3 regions of the Hydrogenophaga sp. R2 genome follow, and region 3 is predicted to be linked to each of the others. Evidence: predicted binding sites of a transcription regulator. Region 3 holds the regulator's gene; each other region holds the start of a gene.

Region 1 (5,734 bases), on a different contig from region 3:
CTGGGCCAGCGCCTCGATCATGAGCTGCATGCGCAGGTGCGGGTAGTCGTCGGCCGGGTCGGGAAAGCGCTGGCGGAACTGGCGGTAAAAGGCCTCGGACGCCGCACCGGGCACATTGGGCAGCCAGTCGGCCACGGCCACCACCCGGCCGATGCCGGCCTCGCCGATGGCCGCCGGCGCGCCCAGCGCATTGCCGTAGAAGGTGTAGAAGCGGCCCTCGAAGCCGACCTCGCGCGCCGCCTTGACCAGCAGCGTGAGGTCGTTGCCCCAGTTGCCGGTGAGCACCGCCTGCGCCCCGCTGGCCTTGATCTTGGTGGCGTAGGGCAGGAAGTCCTTGATGCGGGACATGGGGTGCAGCTCGTCGCCGGCAATGCGCACGTCCGGGCGCTGCTGCTCCAGCAGGCGGCGGGCCTGGCGCAGCACGCCCTGGCCGAAGCTGTAGTCCTGCCCGATGAGGTAGATGGACTGCAGCGCCTTGTCCTCGCGGATGAGCTCCATCAACGCGTTCAGCCGCATGTCGGCATGGGCGTCGAAGCGGAAGTGCCAGTAGCTGCAACGCTCGTTGGTGAGCGCCGGGTCGACCGCCGCGTAGTTGAGCAGCAGCATGCGCTGGCCCGGCTGACGCTCGTTGTGCTTGCCGATGGCGTCGATCAGCGCACTCGCCGCCGCCGACGAATTGCCCTGGGTCACGATGGCGATGCCGCGGTCGCTGGCCGAGCGCAGGGCCGACAAGGCCTCTTCGGTCTGGCCCTTGCTGTCGAAGCGTTCGATGCGCAGCGGCCGGGCCCCACCGGGCAGCGGCACGCCGCCGCGCGCATTGACCCGTTCGGTGGCCCACACCAGGTTGCGCCAGACCGCTTCGCCGGCCAGACCGGCCGGGCCGGACAGGCCCTCGATGAGGGCGATGCGGATCGGCTCGGGGGCGGGCGCGGTCTGGGCGCTGGCCAGCGAGGGCCACAGGGGCAGGGACAGCAGCAGGCCGGCGGCCAGCCGCCGGGAAACGGTCTTCAGGCGCATGGAGGAACGATCAGGCGGGGGTGGAGAGTTCGGCCAGCGGCCAGCGGGGCCGCACATCGAAACGGCCCTGCAGGGCCGAGGTGGTCTGCAGCTCGGCGTCCGACAGCAGCCCGTGGCGTGCGCGCAGGGCAGCGGCCATGGCGATCATGGCGCCGTTGTCGGTGCACAGGTGCAGTTCCGGGTAGTGCACCCGGGCGCCGCGGCGGGCGCAGGCGGCATCGAGCTGTTCGCGCAGGCGCGTGTTGGCGCCCACGCCGCCGGCCACCACCAGGCGCTTGAGGCCGGTGGCATCGAGCGCGGCCAGCGACTTGCGCACCAGCACGTCCACGATGGCGGCCTGCACGCTGGCGGCCACGTCGGCCTTCTGCTGCGCCGACAGCGGATCGGCCAGCCGGCTGGTGGCCGGCCCCTCGGGGGCCGCATGAGCCAGCCTTTTCACCTGGGTGAGCACCGCCGTCTTGAGGCCGGCAAACGAAAAATCGAGGTCGCCGCTGTGCAGCAGCGGCCGGGGAAACTTGTAGGCCGTCTCGCTGCCCTGCAGCGCCAGCCGGGCCAGCGCCGGGCCACCGGGGTAGCCCAGGCCCAGCAGCTTGGCCGACTTGTCGAAGGCTTCGCCGGCGGCGTCGTCGATGGTCTCGCCCAGCAGCTCGTAGCGCCCCACCCCGTCCACCCGCATGAGCTGGGTGTGGCCACCCGACACCAGCAGGGCCACGAAGGGAAACTCGGGCGGATCGGCGCTCAGGAAGGGCGACAGCAGGTGGCCTTCGAGGTGGTGCACGCCCAGCACCGGGCGACCCAGCGCAAATCCCAGCGCGGCGCCCACGCCGGCGCCCACCAGCAGGGCCCCGGCCAGACCCGGGCCCCGGGTGCAGGCCACCAGATCGACCTCGGTCAGCGAGCGGCCCGCCTGGGCCAGCACCGCGTCGGTCAGCGGCAGCACGCGGCGGATGTGGTCGCGGCTGGCCAGCTCGGGCACCACGCCGCCATAGGCCTGGTGCATCTCGATCTGGCTGTGCAGCGCAGCGCCCAGCAGGCGCGGTGTGCCGGTGCCGCCGGCATCCACCAGCGCCACACCGGTTTCGTCGCAGGACGACTCGATTCCCAGGATCAGCATGGGCGGGGAGTGTACGGGCGGCACGAATGTTGCTGGCCCACCGGTCCATGAAATCGGCCCTGAGCTTCCTGATCGCCGCGCGCCGCAGCGAGATCGCCGGCCTGCAGCGGCTGGCCCTGACCAGCGAACTGGTGGGCGCCATCGGCCGGCTGGTGCATGCCCTGCAGCGCGAGCGCGGGCTGTCCAACCTGTACCTGGGTTCGCGCGGGCAGCGCTGGGCCGCCGAGCGCAGCGCGCAGGTCGCCCAGAGCGAGGCCCTGCAGGACCAGGTGCTGCGGGCCTTCGAGCAGCTCGACACCGACGCTGCCCGCAGCGGCCACCGCGCGCGGCTGTTCGGCCGCATTGCCTACGCCATGCAGGGCATGAGCGCCCTGCCCCGCCTGCGCGAACGGGTGGCGCAGTGCCAGTGGAGCACCGACCGCACCGTGGCGGCCTATGCCCGGCTGATCCAGGCGCTGCTGGGCGTGGTGTTCGAGGCGGCCGACAGCGCCTGGGACCCGGAGATATCGCGCCACCTGGTGGCCTTCCTGAACTTCCTGCAGGGCAAGGAGTTCGCCGGCCAGGAGCGGGCCACCGGCTCGGCGCTGTTTGCGGCCGGGCGGGCCGACGCCGACAGCCAGCAGCGCCTGCTGCACTTCATCGAGTCGCAGGAGCGCTGCCTGCAGGTCTGCACCGACCTGGCCAGCCCGGCCATCCGGGACTTGTGGCAGGCCGCGCAGCAGCCCGAGCACCTGATGCCGCTGGAGCGCATGCGCCGCATCCTGTGCACCACGGCCTCCGGCGGCACGCTGGACGCGGCGCTCAGCCAGCCCTGGTTCGACGCCTGCACCCGGCGCATCGACGCCATGAAGACGGTGGAGGACGCCCTGGCCGCCGAGCTGCAGGGCCTGTGCAGCCTGCGGCTGGAAAGCACCGCCCGCGATCTGGCCGGCCTGGAACGCATGGCGGCCAGCCTGCGCACCGAGCCGGGCCAGGAAGCCCCCGACTTCTTCGACGATGCCGCCGAGCCCGGCCTGCCGGCCGGTCTGGCGGGTGCGGGCGACGGTTTCCGCGCGCCCATGGACCCGTCGCTGCTGGAGCTGGTGCGCGAGCAGGCCCGGCGCCTGCAGAGCATGGGCGACGAGCTGGACGCGGTGCGCGCCACCCTGAACGAGCGCAAGACCATCGAGCGCGCCAAGGGCCTGCTCATGGCCCACCGGCAGCTCTCGGAAGACCAGGCCCACAAGACCATGCGCCAGATGGCCATGAACCAGAACCGCCGGCTCATCGATGTGGCCGAAGCGGTGCTGGCCATGGCCGAGGTGCTGCCCTCGCGCGGCTGACCCGGCCAGGCCGGGACCGCACCGGGACCGCACCGGATTTGTGCGGCGCACCAAAACAGGCCCCCCGCCCACCGCTCGCCCAGCCGCCGCACCCACCGCCCGACGGGGCCACGAACCCAGGCAAATCAAGGACTTGGCACCGCCCTGCGCACAAGACCCTGCGGCTGGCACGGTATCTGCATGGGTATGGGCACGACAAGCGGGCCAACGGCGGTCTGCCGGTCGAACGTCCACCCCGGACTCGGACAACGGCGTCCATTGCCGGCCTGCCCTGCAGGCCCTGGCGATGGGCGCCGTTGTGTTTTTCCGGACCCGTTTTTCCATCTGCCCACCCAGGAGCCCGCCATGACCCTTCCGCCCCGCACCGCCCCGGCCACGGACACCACCGCCAGCACCCCTGCGCCCGCTGCGAGCGACCGCCGCGACTTTCTGCGCCAGGGCGCGGCCCTGGGCGGCGCTGCCCTGTTCGGCAGCCTGGGCTACCAGCCGGTGTGGGCCGCCGGGTCGGACGCACCGGAGAAGACCGAGGTGAAGATCGGCTTCATCCCGCTGACCGACTGCGCCAGCGTGGTGATGGCCGCGGAGCTGGGCCTGGACAAGAAATACGGCGTGAAGATCGTGCCCAACAAGGAAGCCAGCTGGGCCGGCGTGCGCGACAAGCTGGTCAATGGCGAACTCGACATGGCCCATGTGCTGTACGGCCTGATCTACGGCCTGCAGCTCGGCACCGCCGGCCCGCGCAAGGACATGGCGGTGCTGATGAGTCTGAACCACAACGGTCAGGCCCTGACGCTGTCGAAGAAGCTGGCCGAGAAGGGCGCGGTGGACGCCCCCAGCCTGGCCAAGCTCATGGCTACCGAGAAGCGCGAATACACCTTCGCCCAGACCTTCCCCACCGGCACCCATGCCATGTGGCTGTACTACTGGCTGGCCAGCGCCGGCATCGACCCGTTCAAGGACGCGCGCGCCATCGTGGTGCCGCCGCCGCAGATGGTGGCCAACATGCGGGTGGGCAACATGGACGGTTTCTGCGTGGGCGAACCCTGGAACCACCGGGCCATCATGGACGGCATCGGCGTCACGGCCAACACCACGCAGGACATCTGGAAGGACCACCCCGAGAAGGTGCTGGGCACCACGGCCGAGTTCGTGCAGAAGTACCCCAACACCGCCCGCGCGGTGACGGCCGCCATCCTGGAAGCCGGCAAGTGGATCGACGCCGGCCTGGTCAACAAGAACCGCATGGCCGAGACCATCGCCCAGCGCGCCTACGTGAACACCGGCGTGGACGCCATCAACCAGCGCATCCTGGGCCGCTACCAGAACGGCATGGGCAGGACCTGGGACGACCCCAACCACATGAAGTTCTACAACGACGGGCTGGTGAACTTCCCCTACCTGTCCGACGGCATGTGGTTCCTGACCCAGCACAAGCGCTGGGGCCTGCTCAAGAGCCACCCGGATTACCTGGCCGTGGCCAAGGCGGTCAACCGCATCGACATCTACAAGCAGGCCGCCGACGCCACCAGGACGCCGCTGCCCAAGTCGGAGATGCGCAGCGCGAAGTTCATCGACGGCGCGGTGTGGGACGGCAAGGACCCGGCCAAGTACGCCGACGGCTTCAAGATCAAGGCCTGAGCATGAGCGCGGTGGCATCACGTTCTTCGCTGCTGATGGCCGGCTTCTGGCGCCGCGTGGTGCCCCCGGTGCTCGGGCTGCTCTTCCTGGTGCTGGTGTGGTCGCTGATCGCCAGCACCGGCGACAACGGCATACCCACCCCGGGCCAGACCTGGACCCAGGCCCTGCAGGTGTTCTCCGATCCGTTCTACCAGGCCGGGCCGAACGACCAGGGCGTGGGCTGGAACGTGCTGATGTCGCTGGAGCGGGTGGCACTCGGTTTCGGCCTGGCCGCGCTGGTGGGCATCCCGGCGGGCTTCGCCATCGGCCGCTTCGAGTTCCTGGGGCGCATGTTCAACCCCATCATCAGCCTGCTGCGGCCGGTCTCGCCGCTGGCCTGGCTGCCCATCGGCCTGCTGGTGTTCAAGGGCGCCAACCCGGCGGCCATCTGGACCATCTTCATCTGCTCCATCTGGCCCATGGTCATCAACACCGCCGTGGGCGTGCAGCGGGTGCCGCAGGACTACATGAACGTGGCCCGGGTGCTCAATCTGAGCGAGTGGAAGGTCTTCACCCGCATCCTGTTCCCGGCCGTGCTGCCCTACCTGCTGACCGGCGTGCGGCTGGCGGTGGGCACGGCCTGGCTGGTGATCGTGGCCGCCGA
Region 2 (5,734 bases), on a different contig from region 3:
TCATGCGCCTGGATCAGGGCGGCTGGCAACTCGAGCCGGGCTTGCGCCAGCCGTTCGCCCAGATCGGGCAGATCGGCCGCGCCGCGTCGGTCGCCGCTGTCGGGCGGGGCGATCTGCCCCAGCGGAGCGGTGCTTCGGGGCTGGACCGCCCGGAATGCACCGGCATGAACGGCCTCCCGATGCCCCCTGTCGGAAGGCACCGGGGGGAGACCCTGGCCCGGCACACCGTCATCCGCATGCGATGACCGGCCCTCGGGGGCTCTGTGGGGTACCGCAGCAGGCAGGGGAGGTGCGACTTTGGCCATGGGCGATCAGGCAGGTTCAGTGATCCGGAAGGTTTCCGAACTCTGAGTAACCGGCCCGATGCAAGCGTTCTCCCGGCTGTCGACAGACGGCGAAGGACCCGGGAAGGTCCTTCGCCCGGGTCACGCTCAGCCGTGCGAGGGCACCAGGAAGTCCTGGCTGATGCGGGCGCCCAGTTCGTTCACCCGATCCAGGAAATGGGTGAGGAAGGCGTGCAGCCCGGTCGCCAGGATCTCGTCGATGCGACCGTACTGCAGGTCGGCCTTGAGCTTGCCGGCGCGCCGCAGGGTCTCGCCGCTGTGGTCGTTGGCCACCACCGACAGGTTGTTGACCACCTCGCCCACGCTGGCCGCCAGGCTGCGCGGCATGTCGGCGCGCAGGATGAGCAGTTCGGCCACGCGCTCGGGCGAGATCACGTCGCGGTAGACCTTGCGGTAGACCTCGAAGGCGGACACCGAGCGCAGGATGGCGCTCCAGTGGTAGAAGTCGTATTCCTGATCGAGCTCGCTGGCGGCACCGAAGAAGTCGCTCTCCACGGCATGGAACTTCACGTCCAGCAACCGGGCCGTGTTGTCGGCACGCTCCAGGAAGGTGCCCATGCGGTAGAAGTGGAACGCTTCGTCCTGCAGCATGGTGCCGATGGCCACACCGCGCGAGAGGTGCGAGCGGTGCTTGACCCACTCGAAGAAGGCACCCGGGTCGCGCTCGAAGTCGCGGGTCTTGAGGTAGCTGGCCAGCTTGAGCCAGGTGCTGTTCTGGGTTTCCCACAGCTCGGTGGTGAGGGCGCCGCGCACGGCCCGTGCGTTCTCGCGGGCCGCGTGCAGGCACGACACGATGCTCGACGGGTTGGACTCGTCGCGGACCATGAAATCCATGACGTTGCGCGAGGTGATGTCCTGCCCGTACTTGGCGGTGTAGGCCGGCAGCAGCTCGCTGATGGACAGCAGACCCTGCCAGCCCACCTGGGCCACGGCGGCCGACTGCGGCAGCAGCGCGGTCTGGTAGTTCACATCGAGCATGCGGGCGGTGTTTTCGGCCCGCTCGGTGTAGCGGGACATCCAGAACAGGTGATCAGCGGTGCGGGAGAGCATGGCGGGCCTCGGTGGGTGTTCAGTCTTCGAGAATCCAGGTGTCCTTGGTGCCCCCGCCCTGCGAGGAATTCACCACCAGCGAGCCCTCCTTCAGGGCCACGCGGGTCAGGCCACCGGGCACCATCTGCACCTCGCGACCCGACAGCACGAAAGGACGCAGGTCGATGTGGCGCGGGGCGATGCCGCTGTCCACATAGGTGGGGCAGGTCGAGAGGCTCAGCGTGGGCTGGGCGATGTAGCCGGCCGGGTTGGCCACCACCGCCTCGCGGAAGGCCTCGATCTCGGCGCGGGTGCTGGCCGGTCCGACCAGCATGCCGTAGCCGCCGGCGCCGTGCACCTCCTTGACCACCAGCTCGTCCAGGTGGGCCAGGATGTACTTGAGGTCTTCCGGGTCGCGCCCCATGAAGGTCGGCACGTTGCTCAGGATGGGTTTCTGACCGAGGTAGAACTCGATCATCTTCGGCACATACGGGTAGATGGACTTGTCGTCCGCGATGCCGGTGCCCACCGCATTGCAGATGGTCACGTTGCCGCTGCGGTACACACCCAGCAGGCCGGCGCAGCCCAGGGTGGAGGTGGGGCGGAACACCAGCGGGTCGAGGAAGTCGTCGTCCACCCGCCGGTAGATCACGTCCACCCGGCGCGGGCCCTGGGTGGTGCGCATGTAGACGAAGTTGTCGCGCACGAACAGGTCCTGCCCCTCGACCAGTTCCACGCCCATCTGCTGGGCCAGGAAGGCGTGCTCGAAGTACGCGCTGTTGTACATGCCGGGGGTGAGCACCACGACCGTGGGCTCGGCCGTGGTGGCGGGGCTCACGGCCCGCAGCGTTTCCAGCAGCAGGTCGGGGTAATGGGCCACCGGGGCGACCCGGTTCTCGGTGAACAGCTCGGGGAAGAGCCGCATCATCATCTTGCGGTCTTCGAGCATGTAGCTCACGCCGCTGGGCACGCGCAGGTTGTCCTCCAGCACGTAGTACTCGCCCTGGCCGGCGGCGTTGGGGGCCCGCACGATGTCGATGCCGGCGATGTGCGAGTAGATCTGGCTCGGCACGTCCACGCCCATCATCTCGGGGCGGAACTGGGCGTTCTGGAACACCTGGTCGGCCGGGACGATGCCGGCCTTGATGATGTCCTGGCCGTGGTACACGTCGTGGATGAAGCGGTTGAGCGCGGTCACGCGCTGCACCAGACCGGCCTCCATGGTCCGCCACTCGTCGGCCGGGATGATCCGGGGGATCAGGTCGAAGGGAATCAGGCGCTCGGTGCCGGCGCCGTCCTCGTCCTTGGCGCCATACACCGCAAAGGTGATGCCGACGCGGCGGAAGATCACCTCGGCCTCCTGCCGCCGGGCCGCCATCACCTCGGGCGGCTGCTGCGCCAGCCAGCGGGCGTACTGCAGGTAGTGCTGGCGCACCTCGGCGGGCGAGGCGTTCATTTCGTCAAACATCGGTCGGCTCATGGGGGCGATCTCCTGGGTTCGAGCTTAGCAAGTATCGGGCCACACGCCGCCAGTCGCCCGGCGGGAACTTGAGGGTCACGGCCGGTGGATGCGGTGCGCCGCCACGGTCACCCATGAGAACCGCGGCTCGCCCGTGCCCACCCGACCTGCCATGAACTTCGCCTCCACCCTGCCCGCCGAACTGGCTGAAGCCGCCGCGGTGCGCCATGACGGTACCGGGGCGATGCCCGGATCGCGGCCGGTTCCGCTGCGTTGCGTGCAAAGCCTTCTGGCCCGCCCGCCGGTCGTGCAGCTCGCCCCCCATCCCTCGGCCCTGAACCGGCAGCTGCAGAAACGCTGCCTGGAGCTGCAGCAGATGGTGGCCGGCATGCGCCGCTGCGCCCTGGAGCAGGCCAACCGGGAACTCATTCACCGCCACCGCCCCGGCCCGCCGTCGTGGCAGCGCCTGCAGACCGCCCAGGCCACCTGGCTGCGCCAATGGACCGAACTGATGGACCAGCTGGAGGGACTGCAGGCCGGCCTGCCCGACGATGCCCGGACGCCTCGCGACCAGGCCACCGTGATCGAGGCCCACCGGCTGATCGAGTCGATCCGGCTGTGGGCCCTGGGCTTTCGGATGGACACCGATGTCGGTCTCGACATGGCGCCGGCTCACGATGGCGCGTCCGCACTGTGGCGCTGGGTGGCCGGCATCACCGGCACCTGCCAGTGACGCGGGCGGCGCAGCCGCTCGCATTCCACCTCCTCGGGGACGCTGCTGCGCCAGCCCACGGCCCCACAGCTCGGGGTGTCGACCAGGCGCACCGAACGCTCCCGGTAACGCTCCACCACATCGGGCGCCGGATGCCCGAACCGGTTCATGAAGCCGGCCTGCACGATGGCCACCGACGGACGCCACACATTCAGCAGCACCGGGCTGCTGGACGTGCGGCTGCCATGGTGCGGCACCACGAGCAGATCGACCCGCCGGTCCGGCTCGGCCAGGGCCATGCGGGTCTCGCGCGCTGCATCCACATCGCCGGTGAGCACAGCCGAGGTGCCATCGGCGGCCTCCACTCGCAACACGCACGACATGGCGTTGCTGACCAGACGCCCGCGGCCATCGTCGCCGTAGTCGTCCGCCAGCGGGCTGAGCACCTCGAAGCGCACCCCGTCCCAGACCCAGGACTGGCCACGCAGGCAACGTAGCGGCGCCAGGGCCGGCTCGGACGACGACCACTGCGCACCGGGCCAGGCCGCGCGCACGGCAGCGCTGCCACCGGCATGGTCGGTGTCGCGATGGCTGACCATCACGTGGTCGGGCGCCACACCCAGCGCGCGCAGGGTGGGCACCACCACGCGCGCGCCTGCATCACCGGCCCCGACCCAGGCCGGGCCGGTGTCGTGCAGCAGGGCATGGGTGCGCGTCTGCACCAGCACCGCGCTGCCCTGCCCCACATCCAGCGCCAGCACCTGAAACTGTCCGGGTGCCGGCCGGTCCGGTGACCAGGCCAAGGCCCAGGCCAGCATCAGCGCGCCGGCACCGCGCCACAGCAGCGGCCCGGGCCACACCGCGAGCACGCCACCGCCCATGGCCGCCAGGGCCCAGTGCAGCGGCCAGACCGGCCGCGACCACACGGCCATGCCGGATGCCGCCAGCCAGCGCAGCAAGGCCTGCAGAGGGGCCATGGCCCAGGCCGCCGCATCCCACAGCGGCGGGATCGGTCCGCCCAGCAAGGTGAGCGGGGTGACCACGAAGCTGACCCACGGAATCGCCACCAGGTTGGCCAGCAGCCCCACCAGCGAGGTTTCGCCGAACAGCCAGAGCGACAAGGGCGCCAGGGCCAGGGTGATCACCAGCTGCTCGCGCAGCAGGCGCCGCACCGCCGCGCCGCGTCCCTGCGCGGGGTGCCCGGCGCGGTCGTCGGTGGCCATGAGCACGCCCACCGCCACGAAGCTCAGCCAGAAGCCCGCCTGCAGCCAGGCCCAGGGCTCCAGGCACAGCACCGCCGCCAGCACCACCAGCCATTGCACCGGCCAGGGCCAGTGCCGCGCGCCCTGGCGCAGCCACAAGGCCAGGGCCAGCATCAGCACCGTGCGCTGCGCCGGCACGCCCCAGCCCGCCGCCAGCGCATAGGCCGCAGCCGACAGCCAGCCACCCACATCGGCCACGCGGGAGGCCGGTGCCCGCAGCAGCAGGGCCGGCCAGTGCTGCCCGGCCACACGCCAGAGCCGACGGATGATGGCCACGGCCATCCAGGCAAACAGGGTGATGTGCAGACCGGAGATGGCCATCAGGTGGGCCACACCGGTACGGCGGAACAGATCCCAGTCGTCTGCGCCGATGGCGTCCTGATCGCCCACCGCCAGCGCCGCCAGCACGCCGCCTTGGCCGGTGTGCGCCAGACGCTGCTGCAGCCGGTCGGACATGGACTGCCGCCAGCGCTCCAGCGGGTACTGCCCGGTGGGACCCAGCGCGCGGGCACCGGGCCGCACGCTGCCCTGCGCACCGATGCCCTGCGACCACGCATGCAGTTCACGGTCACCCCCGTGCGGGTTGCCCAAGCCGTGCACCGGCCGCAGCCGCACCGAGAGCTGCCAGCGGTCGCCCACCGTCACCTCGGGCAACGGGTCGGTGGGATCGGACGCAGCACCGCGCGCGTTCTGCCACAGGCCCACCGTGATGCGCGACGGCACCCGGACCGGCTCGCCCCGGTGCAGCGCCGACTCCACCGCCAGCACCCAGCGCACGCCCTGCGGCCCGCGCACCGGCAGGCTGGCGACCACGCCCACCAGCTCGACCTCCTGCCCCCACAAGGCGGGGGCCAGCCGATCGGCCTGGCGCTCCAGACCGCGCCAGCCGGCGGCACCGAAGGCGACCACGCAACCGGACAACAGCCAC
Region 3 (5,734 bases):
CGGCGCTGGCCGTGGCCGTGTATGTGACCAAGGTGCCGGTGCCCTTCGTGGACCGGGGCCTGTCCCGCGATGCCGGCGCCGATGCCAAGGAAGCCGAGCGCAACAAGGGCTGGAACCCGAACGCCGCGGCCACCCGCACGCCGGGTGCAGCCCCTGCGCCGGCCGCACCGGCCACGGGCGACACGGCGGCCGGCACGGTGTCGGTCCCGCCCGCCGACGGCAAGCCCCTGCCGGCGCCCGCCACCGCCCCGGCCGCTGGCAAGACCCCGGCCGACCCGCTGGGCGACCTGATGCAGCAGCGCACCGGTCAGGCGCCCGCCGCCGGTGCCGCCACCCCGCCCACGGCGGCCGCCGCACCCGGTCTGGACCCGTTCAACTACTTCGTGCAGGCCGGGGCCTTCCGCACCCCCGAAGACGCCGAGACCCAGCGCGCCAAGCTGGCCATGATGGGCATCGACGCCCAGGTCAGCGAACGCGAGCAGAACGGCCGCACCGTGTACCGCGTGCGCGTCGGTCCGTTCACCCAGAAAGCCCTGGCCGAACTCACCCAGGAGCAGCTCAATGTGAACGGGGTGGAGTCGGCCCTGGTGCGCGTCCAGCGCTGACGAGCGGCCACCCGGGAACTTTTGTCCGGCCAACCCCGCCCAAACGCCATTCCCTTCAGGAGCCCCAACGCATGCAACGCCGTGATTTCTCCCGTTCCCTCCTGGCCGCCGGTGCCGTCACCCTGACCGGAACCGCCCTGCCGGCCTTCGCCCAGCGCGTCGCGCCCAAGGAAGGCACCGATTACCAGCGCCTGGCCAAGCCGGCCCCTGTGCAGGCGCCGCCCAGCCAGGTCGAGGTGGTGGAGTTCTTCGCCTACAGCTGCATCCACTGCGCCAACTTCGAGCCCGCCTTCGAGGAGTGGATCGCCCGCCAGCCCGCTTATGTGACGGTGCGCCGCGTCCCGGTGGCCTTCAGCCCGGCCTTCGTGCCCATGCAGCGCCTGTACTACACCCTGGAAGCCATGGACCAGGTCAAGGCCTTGCACGCCAAGGTGTTCGAGGCCATCCACGGCCAGCGCCTGCCGCTGACCACGGCCGGCCCCATCACCGACTGGGTGGTCAAGCAGGGTCTGGACCGCGCCCGGTTCACCGAGATCTTCAACTCGGCCGCCATCGGCACCAAGGCCCAGCAGGCCGCCTCGCTGCAGGAGGCCTATGCGGTGGAAGGCACGCCCGCCATGGGCGTGGCCGGCCGCTACTACATCAGCGGCCAGGGTCCCCGCACCCTGACGGTGGCCAGCGCACTGATCGCCGAGGTCCGCAAGGCCTGAAGCCCTGCCTTTTTTGCAAGGCCTGAAGCCCTGCCTTTTTCTCTCTCGCGGGGCCCCGTTTCGACGGGGCCTCGTCGTTACAATGCATGCAAGTTTCGTGCCCTGGACGACCATGCCTGCATTCCCCTTTTCGAGCTTGTCCCGCCTGCCGGCCTGGTGCCTGCTGGCGGCCCTGTGCAGCGCGCCGACGGCCCATGCCGAAAAAGCCGACCGCGACAAGCCCATGAATGCCGAGGCCGACGCCCTGCGCTACGACGACGCCCGCCAGACCAGCGTCTTCACCGGCAACGTGATCATCACCAAGGGCACCATCGTCATCCGCGGTGCCCGGGTGGAGGTGCGGCAGGACACCGCCGGCAACCAGTTCGGCGTGGCCACCGGTCAACGGGCGTTCTTCCGCCAGAAGCGCGAGGGCGTGGACGAATTCATCGAAGGCGAGGCCCAACGCATCGATTACGACAGCCGCGCCGACACCGTCAAGTTCACCGGTGACGCCGTCATGCGCCGCTACAAGGGCACCCAGCTCAACGACGAGACCCTGGGCAACGTCATCGTCTACAACAACACCACCGACGTGTTCACCGTGGACGGCGGCGAGGCGGCCCGCGGTCCGGGCAACCCGTCCGGCCGCGTGCGGGCCATGCTCACCCCGAACCCCAAACCCGCTCCGGCCGGTCAGGCGCCGGCTGCCCGTCCGCCGGCCGACGGCGCCACGCTGCAACCCAGCCGCCAGATCGAGGGAGGCCGTCCTTGACCGCCAATGCCCAGGTCAGCCGGCTCGAGGCCAAGGGCCTCAAGAAGTCCTACGGCAGCCGGCTGGTGGTGAAGGATGTGTCCCTGGCCGTGTTCAAGGGCGAAGTGGTGGGCCTGCTGGGGCCCAACGGCGCCGGCAAGACCACCTCGTTCTACATGCTGGTGGGGCTGCTGCGGTCCGATGGCGGGCAGATCCTGCTGGACGGCCAGTCCATCGAGCGCCAGCCCATCCACCGCCGCGCGCGGCTGGGCCTGGGCTACCTGCCGCAGGAAGCCTCCATCTTCCGCAAGCTGTCGGTGGCCGACAACGTGCGTGCCGTGCTGGAGCTGCAGGAGGACGACGATGGCCGGCCCCTGTCCAGGGCGGTGGTGGAGCAGCGGCTGGATGCCCTGCTGCAGGAGCTGCATGTGGACCACCTGCGCGATTCGCCCGCCCCGGCGCTGTCCGGCGGTGAACGCCGCCGGGTCGAGATCGCCCGCGCGCTGGCCACCAACCCGCGCTTCATCCTGCTCGACGAGCCCTTTGCCGGCATCGACCCGATCGCCGTCATCGAGATCCAGCGCATCATCGGTTTCCTGCGCTCGCGCGGCATCGGTGTGCTGATCACCGACCACAACGTGCGCGAGACGCTGGGCATCTGCGACCGGGCCTACATCATCAACGACGGGCATGTGCTGACCAGCGGCACGCCGGCCGAGATCGTGGAGAACGCGGACGTGCGCCGGGTCTACCTCGGCGAACACTTCCGGATGTAAAGATGGCCCCCACGCGATGAAGCAAGGACTGTCGCTCCGGGTCTCGCAGCATCTGGCGCTCACGCCCCAGCTGCAGCAGTCCATCCGCCTGCTGCAGCTCTCCACGCTGGAGATGGCGCAGGAGGTCGAGCAGATGCTCGACGAGAACCCGTTCCTGGAGCGTTCCGACGACACCGCAGAGCGCGAGGCCTTCGGCATCGAGCAGACCGACGCCCCGGTGAGCGCCGGTGAGCAGATCGCCGACACCTTGCTGGCGCCCGGCGCCGACCGCCTGCCTGACACCGCCGGCCCGGGCACCGACGCGGGCACCGAGAGCTCGGAGGTCGATCTCGAAGCCCGCCTGGACGGCGCCACCCCGGTGGAGGAAAGCTGGGAGGGCGACGGCACGGTGGACATCGTGGCCGACGACAGCGAGTGGGGCGGTGATGCCCCGGCCCGCCAGCGCAACGACGGCGACGACGACACCGCCAGCGCCGCCGACCTGGCCAGCATCCCGGTCACGCTGCAGGCGTTTCTGCACGACCAGGCCCGCTGCCTGCGCATCTCCGAAGAAGACCTGCGGGCGCTGGTGTACCTGATCGAGTCGCTCAACGACGACGGCTACCTGGACGAAGACCTGCCCTCGCTCGCTCTGGGCCTGATGCACCTGGAAGGCACCGACACGGCGGTCAATGCCGATGCGGCCCTGGCCCTGCAGGAAGCCACCACCCAGCGCCTGGCCATTGCCCTGCAGTGGCTGCAGCACATGGAGCCCACCGGCGTGGGGGCCCGCAACCTGGCCGAATGCCTGCGCCTGCAGATCCTGGAGCAGCGCAACACGCCGGTGGCCCGTGCCGCGCTGGCCATCGTCGGGCACCCGCTGGAGCTCATGGCCAAGCGCGACATCAAGCGCCTGTGCGCCCTCACCGGCGCCGATGACGACACCGTGCGCGGGGCACTCGCCCTCATCTCGCGCCTGGAACCCAAGCCGGGCCGCCGTTTTGTGGACGTGGAGCGCAACGTGGTGGTGCCCGACGTGATCGTCGAGCGCGCCGGGCGCGGCTTCAAGGTGTCGCTCAATCCGGAGGTCATGCCGCGCCTGCGGGTGCACGATGTGTACGCCGGAGCGCTGCGGCAGAACCGCGGCGGCGGTGACGCCGGCCATGCCGGCATGCAGCAGCGGCTGCAGGAAGCGCGCTGGTTCATCAAGAACATCCAGCAGCGCTTCGACACCATCCTGCGGGTCTCCAGCGCCATCGTGGAGCGGCAGCGCAACTTCTTCATGCACGGCGAACTCGCCATGCGCCCGCTGGTGCTGCGCGAGATCGCCGACGAACTGGGCCTGCACGAATCCACCATCAGCCGCGTGACCACCGCCAAGTACATGGCCACGCCGTTCGGCACCTACGAACTCAAGTACTTCTTCGGCTCCAGCCTGGGCACCGAGACCGGCGGCAATGCGTCCAGCACGGCGGTGCGGGCGCTGCTCAAGCAGTTCATCGCGTCCGAAGAGCCGGGCAAGCCGCTGTCGGACAACCAGCTCTCCGACCTGCTGCGCGAGCAGGGCATCGAATGTGCCCGCCGCACGGTGGCCAAGTACCGCGAGGCGCTGCGCATCGCCCCGGCGAACCTACGCAAATCCCTGTGAACCAACTGCATCTCTTTCTGCCCTGCGCCGCCGGCGTGGAGGACTTCCTGGCCGACGAGGTGCAGCGCATCACCGGCGCCGAGCGCGTCTACAAGGCGCGGGCCGGTGTGTCGCTGCAGGCCTCGTGGCGCGATGCGCTGCAGCTCAACCTGCACAGCCGGCTGGCCCAGCGGGTGCTGGTGCGGCTCTGGCATGGCGGCTACCGCAGCGAACAGGACCTGTACAACGCGGCGTCCGAGGTGGCCTGGGAGATCTGGTTCACGCCGAAGCAGACCATCAAGGTCGAAATCACGGCGCAGCACAGCCCGCTGACCAGCCTGAACTTCGCGGCGCTGAAGATCAAGGACGCGGTGTGCGACCGCTTTCGTGCCAAGCGGGGCGAACGCCCGAGCGTGGACACCACCTGGCCCGATGTGCGCCTGTATGCCCACCTCACCACCGACACCGTCACGCTCTACATCGACACCTCGGGCGAGCCGTTGTTCAAGCGCGGCTGGCGCGAGGACAAGGGCGATGCCCCGCTGAAGGAAACCCTGGCCGCCGCCATGATCGCGGCCACCGGCTGGAACGGCGCCACGGCCGCATCGCTGGACGACATCGATCCGCTGTACGACCCCTGCTGCGGCAGCGGCACCGTGGCCATCGAGGCGGCGCAGATGGCGCTGCGCATCGCGCCGGGCTTGAACCGTCGCTTTGCCTTCGAGAAGCTGCTGCCCTACCAGTCCCATGTGTGGCAGGGCCTGCGGGATCAGGCGGTGCAGGCAGAGCGGGTGTGGCCCGAAGGCCATGCCCCCATCGTGTTCGGCAGCGACGTGTCCTTCCGCATGGTCGACTTTGCCCAGCGCAACGCCGAGCGCGCCGGTGTGGCCCACGCGCTCGATCTGCGCGGCGGTGACGCGCTGCAGCGCATGCCACCCACCACCCGCCCCGGCGTGCTGCTGCTCAACCCGCCCTATGGCGAGCGCATTGCGGCCGCCGGTGTGGCCGGCCAGAACGCGGCCGAGCGGGCGCGCCAGCGTGCCCCGCGCACCTTCACCGTGGGTGCGCGCACTGCGCCCGCCCCGGCCGAGCCGCACGGCCGCGAAAGCGCGCAGATGAGCGACGGCGCCGATGCCTCCGAATTCTTCGAACGCCTGGCCGCGCACTGGAAGGGCCACTACGCCGGCTGGACCGCCTGGCTGCTCACGCCCGACCTCAAGCTGCCCGGGCGCATGCGCTTCAAGGAATCGCGCCGGGTGCCGCTGTGGAACGGTCCCATCGAGTGCCGGCTGTTCCGTTTCGAC

What was found. The regulator sigma-54, encoded in region 3, starts transcription at its own class of promoters, with help from an activator protein. The targets are predictions, from matches to a motif close to TGGCANGNAANCTGCTTT.
Region 1: WD026_RS05875 (CmpA/NrtA family ABC transporter substrate-binding protein) is a predicted target of sigma-54. The motif match lies at 3,619-3,636, and genes of this name have one in related genera.
Region 2: WD026_RS07495 (circularly permuted type 2 ATP-grasp protein) is a predicted target of sigma-54. The motif match lies at 2,878-2,895, and genes of this name have one in related genera.

What each region holds. Positions count from the first base shown of each region.
Region 1 is NZ_JBBHZN010000001.1:1,223,774-1,229,507, forward strand. It holds gene WD026_RS05860 (branched-chain amino acid ABC transporter substrate-binding protein) at 1-1,017, opposite strand, end outside; gene tsaD (tRNA (adenosine(37)-N6)-threonylcarbamoyltransferase complex transferase subunit TsaD) at 1,028-2,131, opposite strand; gene WD026_RS05870 (nitrate- and nitrite sensing domain-containing protein) at 2,179-3,453, shown strand; gene WD026_RS05875 (CmpA/NrtA family ABC transporter substrate-binding protein) at 3,799-5,091, shown strand; gene ntrB (nitrate ABC transporter permease) at 5,094-5,734, shown strand, end outside.
Region 2 is NZ_JBBHZN010000001.1:1,538,391-1,544,124, forward strand. It holds gene WD026_RS07485 (hypothetical protein) at 1-200, opposite strand, end outside; gene WD026_RS07490 (alpha-E domain-containing protein) at 432-1,394, opposite strand; gene WD026_RS07495 (circularly permuted type 2 ATP-grasp protein) at 1,414-2,853, opposite strand; gene WD026_RS07500 (hypothetical protein) at 2,987-3,565, shown strand; gene WD026_RS07505 (ComEC/Rec2 family competence protein) at 3,505-5,734, opposite strand, start outside.
Region 3 is NZ_JBBHZN010000003.1:412,693-418,426, forward strand. It holds gene WD026_RS13275 (SPOR domain-containing protein) at 1-605, shown strand, start outside; gene WD026_RS13280 (thiol:disulfide interchange protein DsbA/DsbL) at 677-1,315, shown strand; gene lptA (lipopolysaccharide transport periplasmic protein LptA) at 1,428-2,069, shown strand; gene lptB (LPS export ABC transporter ATP-binding protein) at 2,066-2,824, shown strand; gene rpoN (RNA polymerase factor sigma-54) at 2,841-4,451, shown strand; gene WD026_RS13300 (THUMP domain-containing class I SAM-dependent RNA methyltransferase) at 4,448-5,734, shown strand, end outside.